Regions from separate parts of the Allobosea minatitlanensis genome, predicted to be linked through region 2. Evidence: riboswitches for the same ligand, from Rfam matches in the RefSeq annotation. Region 2 holds a riboswitch; the other holds the start of a gene.

Region 1 (5,885 bases), 860 kb from region 2:
GCGCATCAGGCCGTGATCGACGAAGACGCAGGTGAGCTGGTCGCCGATCGCCTCGTGGATCAGCACCGCCGCCACCGCCGAATCGACGCCGCCGGAGAGCCCGCAGATGACGCGGCCGCTGCCGACCTGCTCGCGAATCTTCTTCTGCATCTCGGCGCGATAGGCCGCCATGCTCCAGTCCGGCTTGCAGCCGCAGATCTCGACGACGAAGTTGCGCAGGAGCTTGCCGCCGTCCGGGGTGTGGACCACCTCGGGATGGAACATGGTGGTGTAGAAGCGCCGCTCCTCGTCGCTCGCGACCGCGAAAGGCGCGTTCTCCGAGGTCGCCTTGACCGAAAAACCCTGCGGCAGCTCGGTGACGCGGTCGCCATGGCTCATCCAGACCGGATAGCGGCCGCCCTGCTCCCAGACGCCGGCGAAGAGCGCGGAAGGCGCGACGATCTCGACATCGGCGCGGCCGAACTCGGCGGCATGCCCGCCCTCGACGGTGCCGCCGAGCTGATGCGCCATGGTCTGCTGGCCGTAGCAGATGCCCATCAGCGGGATGTTCGCCGTGAAGACGGCCTCGGGCGCGCGGGGGCTGCCCTCGTCCGGCACCGAGGCGGGGCCGCCGGAGAAGATCACGCCCTTGGGCTTCAGCCGCGCGAAGGCCTCGCCCGCCTTCTGGAACGGAGCGATCTCGCAATAGACGCCGATCTCGCGGATGCGCCGCGCGATGAGCTGCGTCACCTGCGAGCCGAAATCGATGATCAGGATGGAGTCGTGATGGGGCTGAGCGCTCGTCATCGCGTCCCGTTACTGGATCGCGCGGGCGCGCGCAACGCTTCTCCCGCTTCAGTCCCCGCGTCGCAGGCAGGCCAGATAGAAACCGTCCGTGCCGGTGCGTCGCGGCGAGAGCTGCAGGCCGAATTCCGTGGCGAAGCGGGCGAGCAGGGAGAAGTCGCTCTCGGCCCCGGCGAGCACGTCAATCGGGGCGACAGTCGAGAAGCCGGAATGCCTGCCGAGGAAGGCGCGGATGGCTTCGTCGTTCTCCTCCGGCAGCATCGAGCAGGTGACATAGGCGATGCGCCCGCCCGGCTTCACCAGCCTGGCGGCGCGGGCCAGCACTTCCGCCTGGTCCTTGACGCGCTCGGCCAGCGCGCCGGGGCGCACGCGCCATTTCGCATCGGGGTTGCGCCGCCAGGTGCCGGAGCCGGTGCAGGGCGCGTCGACCAGCACGAGATCGGCCTGGCCGGCGACATCCGCCAGCGGCTCGTGGCCGCGCGAGCGCGGGATGCGGATATCGACGATCGCCGCGCCCGAGCGCGCCAGCCGGTCGTGCAGGGGGGCGAGGCGGCGGCTGTCGAGATCGGTGGCGTAGAGATTGCCGCGATTGGCCATCAGCGCGGCGAGCGCCAGCGTCTTGCCGCCTGCCCCGGCGCAGAGGTCGATCACGGTGTCGCCGGGCCTGGCGCCGGCGAGTAGTGTGACGAGCTGCGAGCCCTCGTCCTGGATCTCGAAGGCGCCGGCGAAGAAGCCGGGTTCCGTCTGAAGCGAGGGACCGCGCCCGTCATGGCCTGGCTGGAAGCGCAGCGCATCCGGCGACCAGGCACTCTCCTCCGGCTGGAGATGGGCAAGGTCCTTCGCGACGGCCTCGCGGCTCGCCTTCAGCCGGTTGACGCGCAGATCGACCGGGGCGCGGGCGGCGAGCGCCTGCCCCTCCTCGACCGCCATGGCGCCGAAAGCCCGCTCGAAGGAAGGCCAGAGCCATTCCGGCACGTCGGCGCGGACCCAGCCGGGCGCGTCGTCGTCCGAGAAGGCGGTGAGGAGCGCGGTCTCGTCGGCGGAGAGCGGCGCCGGCGCGTGGTTCTCGCCCGAGCAGAGCGCGGCGATCTCGTCCCGCGCCAGGCCGCGCAGCCCCCTCAGCATGCCGAGCACCAGCGCGCGCGGCTCCTCCGACGCCATGGCGTAGGCCGAGGAGGCCTTGCGGCGCAGCGCGTCATAGATCAGGGAGGCCACCGCCGCGCGGTCCTTCGAGCCGGCGAAGCGGCGCGACAGGCCCCAATCCTTGAGCGCATCGGCAGCCGGGCGGCGGCGCTCGACGATATCCTGCAGCACCTCGATGGCGGCGTTGATCCGGGCGGCTGGCGTCATGGTCGTTCGGTCCTGACGCAAACCGCCGGAAGCGGAGCGCCGCGAGGCAAGGGCTTGTTTCAACCAATTCAAGCATGACGCTTCGGCATGGGCGCCGTCGCGGCATGTTCTTGACGCGGTCGTTTCATAAGCGGAAAGACGATGCAACCGCATGTCGCGGCCAAGGGGACACGCCACGATGAAAAATGCTGCCCGCCTCGCCGTTCTCGGCTTCTTCGCCTTCGCCCTCGCCGCTTGCGCGACCCAGCCGCAGGCCGACCTGACGCCGCCGCCGGCCAAGCGCCTCGACGCCAAGACCACCCTCGAGAATCACCGCTGAGATCGGCTGCCGCATGAGCGGCTGAAGCGCGCCGCTTTTCCAGGGGACCCCGCCGCCATCCCGGATCGCCGTTTTCTCCGGGATGGCGCGTGGCTGCTGCCGCTTCTCCGCGGCCGGTTGGCCGATGCGGCCGGCGGCCCGCATGGCGCGGCGGGACCGTGCGCTTCATGGGGATGTCACATCCCGCAGCCTAGTTTCGCACGCCCTTTCGCGAGCCGAGGCCGCCATGACGAAGACCCTGCTTTTCTCGACATCGCTTGCCGCCGCCCTGGCGCTGCTGCCGTTGGCGGCCGGCGCCGAGCCCGCCCCGACGCTGTCCGGGCAGCGCCCGCTCGTCATCGCCCATCGCGGCGCCAGCGGCTATCTGCCGGAGCACACGCTGGAGGCCTATCGCCGCGCCATCGCGCTCGGCGCCGACTACATCGAGCCCGATCTGGTCTCGACCAAGGACGGCGTGCTGGTGGTGCGCCACGAGCCGATGCTGAGCGGCACCACCGACGTCGCCGAACGCCCGGAATTCGCGGGCCGCAAGACAACGCGCAAGCTCGACGGCATCGAGACCACCGACTGGTTCGCCAATGATTTCACGCTCGCCGAGATCAAGACTCTGCGCGCCAGGCAGGCCTTCGCCGACCGCGACCAGTCGCATAACGGCAAATACGAGATCCCGACCTTCCAGGAGGTGATCGACCTCGCCAAGGCCGAGAGCGCCCGCAGCGGCCGGACCATCGGCATCTATCCGGAAACCAAGCACCCGACCTATCACGCCTCGCTCGGCCTCGCCTTCGAGGACAAACTCCTCGACATGCTCAAGGCCGCGGGCTGGACCGAGAAGAACTCCCCCGTCTTCATCCAGAGCTTCGAGACGGCGAACCTGAAATATCTGCGCCGCAAGACACAGATCCGCCTCGTCCAGCTCGTCGACGGCGACGGTGTCGACAAGGACGGCAAGGTCACGCTCGCCGCTCCCTTCGACCGGCCCTACGACTTCGCCGTGCTCGGCGACAAGCGCAGCTTCCAGGACATGCTCTCGGCCGAGGGCCTCAAGGAGATCGCGACCTATGCCGACGGCGTCGGCCCGTGGAAGGCCTATTTGATCGGCGCGAAGCAGACGATCGGCCCGGACGGCAAGCCGAAGGACCTGAACGGCGACGGCAAGATCGACGAGCGCGACCGCACCGTCATCGCGCCGAGCGATGTGGTGAAGAATGCGCATGCGGCCGGGCTGCTGGTCCATCCCTGGGCCTATCGCAGCGAGGCGAGCCGGCTCGCCGCCGATTACAACGGCGATCCGATCGCCGAGTACAAGGCGCATCTGGCGCTCGGCGTCGACGGCGTGTTCACCGACTTCACCGACCACGCCGTGAAGGCGCGCGACGGCCAGTAAAGGACAGCCCGAAGAACCCGGTCCTCCCCCCGAGGAGCGATTTCGGCGCAAATGGCATCTCGAGAAGTGCTCCAGGCGGCCCGCCGCCCCTCTGGAACATCCTTCGAGACGCCGCTCTCGCGGCTTCTCGGCATCAGGCCGCGATTTTCAGGTCAGCCTCTCGGTCGGAGAGCTCGGGATGGCGCCGGACGGGCTTTCAGGCCTCCTCCTCCACCACCATCTGGGCGATGCGCTGGTCGCCGTTGAACTTGCTGGCGACGGCGTGGCCGACCGCGACGGCGGTGACGCAAAGCACGACGGACGCGACGATGTTGATCGCGGCCCGCACCATCTCGCCGCTGCGCAGCAGGTCGAGCGTCTGCAGGCTGAAGGACGAGAAGGTGGTGAAGCCGCCGCACAGCCCCACCATCACGAACAGGCGCACCGGCTCGGAGACGGGGAAACGGCCGCTCGCCAGCGTCAACGTGCCGAAGAAGCCGATGACGAAGGAGCCCGCGATGTTGATCAGGATGGTGCCCCATGGCAGGTCCCGGCTGATCGGCAGGGCGAGGATCGAGAGAAGATAGCGCGCCAGCGTGCCGAGCGCGCCTCCGGTCATGACGAGAACGACGGTCGAGAAGGACATGCTCGCTTGGCTCCCTTGTCGGCGGGCATGAAAAACCCGCCTGGCGGCGGGCGTCGGACACACCCCTACCGCGGCTTGCTGCGGTAGGAGTCATCAGCCTCGACCGCAAAGGCGACCGGCAGGCGGTTTCGGGGGAACTCCATCCCCATCACCGGAAAGATAGGGGGCGATGCCGGCCGGCGCAACGGCAAAGACGAACCGCGAGGCGACCCTGCTCCCGTCGGCGGCAGCCCCGGCCGGAACCGGAAAGCGCGCCGATTCCGCGGCGCGCCCGTGGACCGGCCTGTCGATCGCCCTCGCCCGAGCCTCAGTGCAGGATCTGGGAGAGGAAGAGCTTGGTGCGCTCGTGCTGGGGGTTCCTGAAGAATTCGTCGGGCGTGTTCATCTCGACGATCTGGCCGGCATCCATGAAGATGACGCGGTCGGCGACCTGGCGGGCGAAGCCCATCTCATGGGTGACGCAGAGCATGGTCATGCCCTCCTCCGCCAGCGAGACCATGGTGTCGAGCACCTCCTTGACCATCTCGGGGTCGAGCGCCGAGGTCGGCTCGTCGAACAGCATGATCTTGGGGCTCATGCACAGCGAGCGGGCGATCGCCACGCGCTGCTGCTGGCCGCCGGAGAGCTGGCCCGGATATTTCGTCGCCTGCTCGGGGATCTTCACGCGGCGCAGATAGTGCATCGCGATCTCCTCGGCGTCCTTCTTGGGCATCTTCTTCACCCAGATCGGCGCGAGCGTCAGGTTCTCCAGGATCGTCAGATGCGGGAACAGGTTGAAGTGCTGGAAGACCATGCCGACGTCGCGGCGGATCTCGTCGATCTTCTTGAGATCGTTGGTCAGCTCCGTGCCGTCGACGATGATCTGGCCCTTCTGGTGCTCCTCCAGCCGGTTGATGCAGCGGATCATCGTCGACTTGCCCGAGCCCGACGGCCCGCAGATGACCAGCTTCTCGCCGCGCTCGACCTTGAGGTTGATGTCGCGCAGCACGTGGAACTCGCCATACCACTTGTTGACGCCGATCATCTCGACCGCCGTCGCCGTCTTCAGCGAGGTCGGCTTCAAGGCCGCGGGGCGGGTGTCCGTGGTCTTGGTTTCTGCCATTGCCATGTCTTTTGTCCCTCTCAGCGTTTTTGGCCGGCAGCCAGGCGCTTCTCGACCGCGATCGAATAGCGCGACATGCCCCAGCAGCATAGGAAATAGAAGACCGCCGCGAAAGCGTAGCCGGTGGTCCGGGTCGTCGGCGTCGCCCAGGTCGGATCGACCAGCGTCGCCTCGACGGTGCGCAGGAAGTCGAAGATGCCGACGATGGTGACCAGCGTGGTATCCTTGAACAGCCCGATGAAGGTGTTGACGATGCCCGGGATCACGATCCGCAGCGCCTGCGGCAGGATGATCAGCCGCATCATCTGCCAATAGCCGA
Region 2 (5,885 bases):
GAAACCGGCGGATGCCCCGCGGCGACCGCATCGGGAAGGGTTCCGTAGACCCTCAGGAGGAGCGCCATGGCGAGCTCCATCAGGTCTCCGAAGTCGTAGGTGATGTGACGGTGGCCCTCGGACTGGCCCTTGCCCTTCTCGAACGGGATTCCGAGCTTGCGCAGCGATTTGACGTAATAGTTGAAGGTCGAGACGCTGACGTCCTGCCGCAGGCCGAGTTCGCTCATGAGCCGGATCGCCTGCCCATGCGTCAGGGCAAGCTTCGGAACCGCCTGTTCGTCCGGCCTGGCGCTCCGGTCGCGTTCCGTCATGGCGACATCCCACCCCCGATGCCGGGCAGCTTCAGCCCTGCCGCATCGGCAGGGCCGTGGTGCCGTGGCGCCGTGCCGGCCAGGAGACGATATGGCCGCCGGGGACGAGATCGTCGAGCAGGGCGATCGCCGCCTCCGCGACCTTGGGCTCGTCGAAGAACTCGACGACGAGCGGCAGGTCGACGCTCAGCCTGAGGATATCGTCGGCACGGACCTCGCCGCTGGCGCCGAAGCCGGCGATGCCGCGGAAGACGGTGACGCCCTGCACGGCATGGCGCTCCTGCAGGAGCGTCAGGATCTCCTGCATCAGCGCCTTGCGCTTTCCGTGGTCGGTCTCGCTGAGATAGATGCGGACCATCAGGATATCGTTGGTCATGGCGTCCTCCCGTTACAGGTTCCTGGCGATGTAGGCTCCCCCGAATGCGGCGGCGAAGCCGAGGCCGACCGAGAGCACGAGGTAGAGCGCGGCCTTGAGAACCTCGCCGCCTTCCGCGAGCAGCAGCGTCTCCATCTCGAAGGTCGAGAAGGTCGAATAACCGCCGAGGAAGCCGGTCAGGATGCCGGTCCTGAGCGTTGGCGAGATCGTCAGCCGCTCCAGCGTCTCGACGAAGAGAAAGCCCATGATGAAGCAGGCCATGACGTTGATGCTGAGCGTGGCATAGGGGAAATCGCGCCCGTAGACGGCCTGCACGAGGTTCGTCTGGGCGAAGCGGGCCCAGCAGCCGAGAACGCCGAAAAGCGCGATGGCGAGATAGGTCCACATCGGTCCGGCTCACCTCCTTGCGTGGATCAGGCCAGCGTCAGCCCCAGCACGAGCACCAGCAGCAGCCCGATCAGGCCGAGATAGAAGTTGAGCTGCCCGGATTGCAGCGGCCGGAGCCGGGTCGCTATGCCCCGGACCAGCCTGACCGCCGGCTGGAACAGCAGCGGGCCGAAGATCGGCGCGACGTCATGCTCGAAGCTCAGCTTCCGGACGAAATAGCCGCCGACATCGGCATCGCGCTCGGTATCGGCCGTGGGGCGATAGACGAAGCTGTAGAAGGTCCGCATCGCGTTCGAGAAGGTCAGTGTCGTCGTCGAGGCGCGGGCAGGATCGGGCGAGAGGCCGCCATACCAGACCGGGGCGCGCCGGATCGCCCGCCGCTTGCTGCCGAGAACGAGGAGGATGGGGATGAGCGCGAGCAGGGGCATGACGAGGATCAGCAGGCTCGGCGAGATGAAGGCGAATGTCGCGGTGAGCGGAACCAGCAGCGCGCCGTCATGCATCCGCGCCGCCACCGCGGCGCCGACCAGGCTGGAGCTGGCCTGGAGGATGACATGCACCTCCCGGTGCACTTCGAGCCGGCGGATGATGCGCAGGATCAGATAGGGCAGCAGCAGCCCGCGGAAGGCGGCGGTGAGGATCGCGACGATATAGAGTTCGGCATAGCCACCGTAATAGCCGACGGCGCCGGAGAGGATGGCGATCAGCCAGGATTGCGCGGCGAAGACGAAGAGATAATGCCGCAGCCAGCGCGAGCCCAGCATGACGAAGGAGAGAAGCAGGCTGCCGATCGCCAGGAGGCTGAAGAGCGCGGCGGGGAGGGGGGCGAGATGGGCGGCGAGCATGGCGTCAGCCCAGTTGCGTGCCGACGATCGCCAGGATCGCGAGCAGGAAGGAAGCGGCCAGGGGCTCCTGGTAGCGGTAGAAGCGCAGCCGCGACTGGACCGTCTCGACCGCGACGACGACGCAGGCCACGACGAGGAATTTCAGCGCCAGCGCCCCGAGCGAGCCGAGAATGCCGAGCGCGGCGCCTTGCCGGGACAGCCCCCAGGGAAAGAGCAGGACGTTGCAGAAGATGGTGTAGAGGATGAACTCCTTCATCATCGAGGCCCAGCGCAGGATCGCCAGTATCGGGCCGGAATATTCGAGGATGCGCCCCTCCTCGATCATGTAGATTTCGATATGCGTGCTCGAATGGATCGGCAGCCGGTCGGTCTCGACCAGCAGCAGCACGAAGAAGGCCGCGACCAGGAAGAGATGCGTCGGCCCCCAGTAGATCGAGGGCTCGGCGACGAGCAGATGGTTGACGACGAAGGGCAGCATCGCCTTCGCCAGCAGCGTGATGCCGACGAAGACGAGGATCAGCGTCGGCTCGGCCAGGATCGCGACCATGACAGCGCGGCTCGAGCCGATGCCGCCATAGGCGCTGCGGGTGTCGAGCCCCGCCAGCGTGATCATGAAGGAGCCCAGCGTCAGCACAAGGCCGCCGCCGAGGATGTCGCCCATATCCGACAGCGGCAGCGGATAGTCGGTCAGCACCGGGATCAGGATCGGAACGGTCAGCGTCGTGGTGAAGGCGACGATCGGCGCCGCCCAGTAGAGCCAGGAGGCGGTTTCCGGCACGACGATCTGCTTGTGGAACAGCTTCCAGAGATCGCGATAGGGCTGGAAGAGGCCCAGCCCCTGGCTGCGCTGCACGCGCTCCTCGAACTGGAGGATGACGCCTTGCAGCAAGGGCGCCAGCAGCAGGACGCTGAGCACCTGCGCGAGCTGGAGGGCGATGTCGCGGCCGGTCAGGGCCGGCCTCCCGCAGCAAGGCGCCTCTGCGGCGGCTTCGATCGAATTTGCGAGGGAAAGTACCGCAGGTCCAAGTCGCATAACTCCCGTCTGCCAGTCCGGCTCGACAGGAGTTATCAGCCCCGAGGGCGGTTAAACGGCGAACTCCATCGCCGTTTATGACGCTGATCCTCGCCCCTCCGTTTGTCAAGGCGGGAGCCGGGAAGGGCCAGGCCGGCGGTCTGCGAGCTGCTTTCGACGCCGGAGGCGGGCGTCGATGGCTGCCTTCCGTCGGAACCTTCGGCTTCGCTTCCGGCTTGCGAGGGGTATGCTGCAGTGAGCCTGGGATCGGCAGCGTTCGCCCGCATCTGGCCGGGGGAGGTCGTATGAACATCCGGCAGGCCCCTGGCGCTCTGCCGCAGCCGCTTGTCGCGAGGCTTCAGGTAGATGCGCATCCTAGCGGGATCGGCGGGGTCGGCGATATCCGGAAACGGCTGTCCTTGCTGCCGGGGCGATCCGGCGCGAGCCGGGCGGCGCCGTCCTCATGGAGCCAGGAAGCGCGGATCCATCTGTTCGTGGCCGATCATCACGCCGAGCTTCAGCAGGGCATCGCGATGGATGTCGACCTGGAGAATCCCGAAAACGAGCAAAAGGGCGACCACGGCATAGACCAGATGCGGATCCGCCGGCGTGGCCGCCGCCCGGCGTTGCATTCGGTTGCGATTCAAGCTGTGCATCGGCAGTTCTCCCGCATCCAGAGCCTTCGCTCGCCGCAGGTCATGCCGTCGGAGTCGAAACCGAACGAACTCCTACGAGCGCAACCCGTGCGCTTGTAGGAGTCATCAGCTGGTAAAGGCAGTTATGGGGGACTCCATCCCCTGCCCGGGAGTGTAGCGCTTTCCGGCGGCGGTTGATAGGGCTGACGCCGTCCTTCCGTTCCGGGCGACGATTCGCGCGAATGCGCCCGGCCGCGCATGCCGGGGCGAGCCGGGTTCCTCGGGCCGCTCCTGACGCCGGCGGGCGCAGCGAAGGCAGGGTGCGAAGCTCCTGCGGCGTCGGGCGGTTTGCCGGAACTTCCTGTTCCCAAACCGCCCGGCCGATGCTATCTCGTTGCGCGTCGCAGCAGGAGACGTTTCGCTGCCGCGATGGTTTCGCGAGTGTTTCGATGCACTTGCGGACTGGCGGGGTATAGCGCAGCCCGGTAGCGCATCTGCTTTGGGAGCAGAGGGTCCCAGGTTCGAATCCTGGTGCCCCGACCACCTGGAAACGTCAGCCGCGGCCCGGCGTCGGGCCGCACGAGAGTTGGTGACGGCAGAGCGCTTCCATGACCGCACGCATCTATCGCCCCGCCCGCACGGCCATGCAGTCCGGCACGGCCAAGACCGAGCGCTGGCTGCTCGAATACGAGCCGGAGGCGCCGCGCCAGATCGAGCCGCTGATGGGCTGGACCTCGTCCTCCGACATGAAGAGCCAGCTCAAGCTCTGGTTCGACAGCGAGGCCGAGGCGGTGGCCTATGCGACGCGCAACGGCATTCCCTACCGCGTCGAGCAGCCGAACGACCCCAAGCGCCGCTCGATCTCCTATTCGGACAATTTCAAGTTCTCGCGCGTCGGCCAGTGGACCCATTGACGCCGGCAGGTGCGGCCTGAAGCCGCCGTTCCCGGGCCCGTAGCTCAGTTGGATAGAGCAACGGACTTCTAATCCGTAGGTCGCAGGTTCGAATCCTGCCGGGCTCGCCACCATCCTCCTCCATGCCTCAGCGTCCCATCGGCGCAGGCGCCAGATCGCGCGGCCGGCTTGGCGGCAGAGGCGTGGTCGCCCCTCCGGGAGGGGCGGGCGCCTCGATGCTGCCTCGAAGGGTCGGCTTCGGCTCGGCCGCGCTTCGGCGCGCATAGTGCCAGGCGCCGATCGCCGTCGCCGCCACGAGCAGGACCGCGACGGCCATGCGCGGCCGGCTCGGCCGGTCCGGCGGCTTGCGCTCGACCGCCGGCGCGGCCGCGAGGAAGGCCGGGGCCATCGGCGCAGGCGGGGCTTCCTCTGCGCGCTTTTGGCGCTGCCGGCCCAGGGGATCGTCTCCCGGATAGGCCGGCGGACGTAAGGGGGACCAATCCATTGCGGGCCGGGACAGGAGATCTCTGCCCCGCCAGGCTAGAACAGAATTCTCCCGGCGCAACGCCCCTGGCACCGAACCCCCTGCGGTGGCGGGACCGCCCTGCGGCGCGGCCGCCTTGATCGTGCCCGAAAGGCGCTTCATCGGGAGCGGCTCTTCGGCTAGACCGGCTCTCTCGGCAAGCGCGGCCCGGCGTCGCGAGGATGGATGATGTTTTCGCTCACGCCCGCGATCGACCGGCTCAGCGCCTTCGTCTCGGCCAGCCATGGGCGCGCCTGCGCCTTCCTGCTGCTGCTCTCGCTCTGCGCCTTCCTGCCGGGCTTCGCCACGCTCCAGCCGGTCGACCGCGACGAGCCGCGCTTCGCCCAGGCCAGCAAGCAGATGCTGGAGACCGGCGATTTCGTCGATATCCGCTTCCAGGACGAGGCGCGCCACAAGAAGCCGGTCGGCATCTACTGGCTCCAGGCCGCCGCGGTGCAGGCCGGCGCGGCGCTCGGCGTGCCGGAGGCGCGCACGCAGATCTGGCTCTACCGCATCCCTTCGCTGGTCGGCGCGACCGCGACCGTGCTCCTGACCTATTGGGCGCTGCTCGCCTTCCTCTCGCCGCCGCTGGCCTTGCTCGGCGGCGCCCTGATGGCGGCGGCGGTGCTGCTCGGGGTCGAGGCGCGGATCGCCAAGACCGACGCCGTGCTCGCCGCCTGCGCGGTCGCCAGCATGGGCGCGCTCGCCCGGACCTGGCTCGACTGGACGCGCTCGCTCGCCTTCGTGCCGAGCCGGCGCAACTGGCTGGTGTTCTGGGGCGCCACCGCCATCGGCCTGCTGATCAAGGGGCCGATCGTGCCGATGGTCTGGGGCCTCGCCGTGCTGGTGCTGAGCGCGAGCCAGCGCTCCTTCCGCTGGCTCAAGCCGCTGCGCTTCGGGCCG

The links. A riboswitch is a leader RNA that binds a small molecule or an ion and turns the genes downstream of it on or off. The one in region 2 is predicted to bind fluoride.
Region 1: linked by a shared signal. The riboswitch ahead of crcB (fluoride efflux transporter CrcB) and the one ahead of ACWH43_RS08910 (respiratory chain complex I subunit 1 family protein) in region 2 are both predicted to bind fluoride.

What each region holds. Positions count from the first base shown of each region.
Region 1 is NZ_OZ224509.1:2,675,324-2,681,208, forward strand. Features, by position in the region: gene guaA (glutamine-hydrolyzing GMP synthase) at 1-786, opposite strand, end outside; gene ACWH43_RS13225 (RsmB/NOP family class I SAM-dependent RNA methyltransferase) at 835-2,133, opposite strand; gene ACWH43_RS13230 (hypothetical protein) at 2,312-2,452, shown strand; gene ACWH43_RS13235 (glycerophosphodiester phosphodiesterase) at 2,679-3,839, shown strand; gene crcB (fluoride efflux transporter CrcB) at 4,036-4,464, opposite strand; fluoride riboswitch at 4,542-4,620, opposite strand; gene ACWH43_RS13245 (amino acid ABC transporter ATP-binding protein) at 4,772-5,566, opposite strand; gene ACWH43_RS13250 (amino acid ABC transporter permease) at 5,587-5,885, opposite strand, start outside.
Region 2 is NZ_OZ224509.1:1,816,673-1,822,557, forward strand. Features, by position in the region: gene ACWH43_RS08890 (hypothetical protein) at 1-31, opposite strand, end outside; gene ACWH43_RS08895 (DUF190 domain-containing protein) at 343-687, opposite strand; gene ACWH43_RS08900 (fluoride efflux transporter FluC) at 700-1,074, opposite strand; gene ACWH43_RS08905 (hypothetical protein) at 1,101-1,919, opposite strand; gene ACWH43_RS08910 (respiratory chain complex I subunit 1 family protein) at 1,924-2,952, opposite strand; fluoride riboswitch at 2,972-3,034, opposite strand; gene ACWH43_RS08915 (hypothetical protein) at 3,237-3,686, shown strand; fluoride riboswitch at 3,677-3,738, opposite strand; tRNA gene ACWH43_RS08920 (tRNA-Pro) at 4,033-4,109, shown strand; gene ACWH43_RS08925 (ETC complex I subunit) at 4,175-4,480, shown strand; tRNA gene ACWH43_RS08930 (tRNA-Arg) at 4,514-4,590, shown strand; gene ACWH43_RS08935 (ArnT family glycosyltransferase) at 5,172-5,885, shown strand, end outside.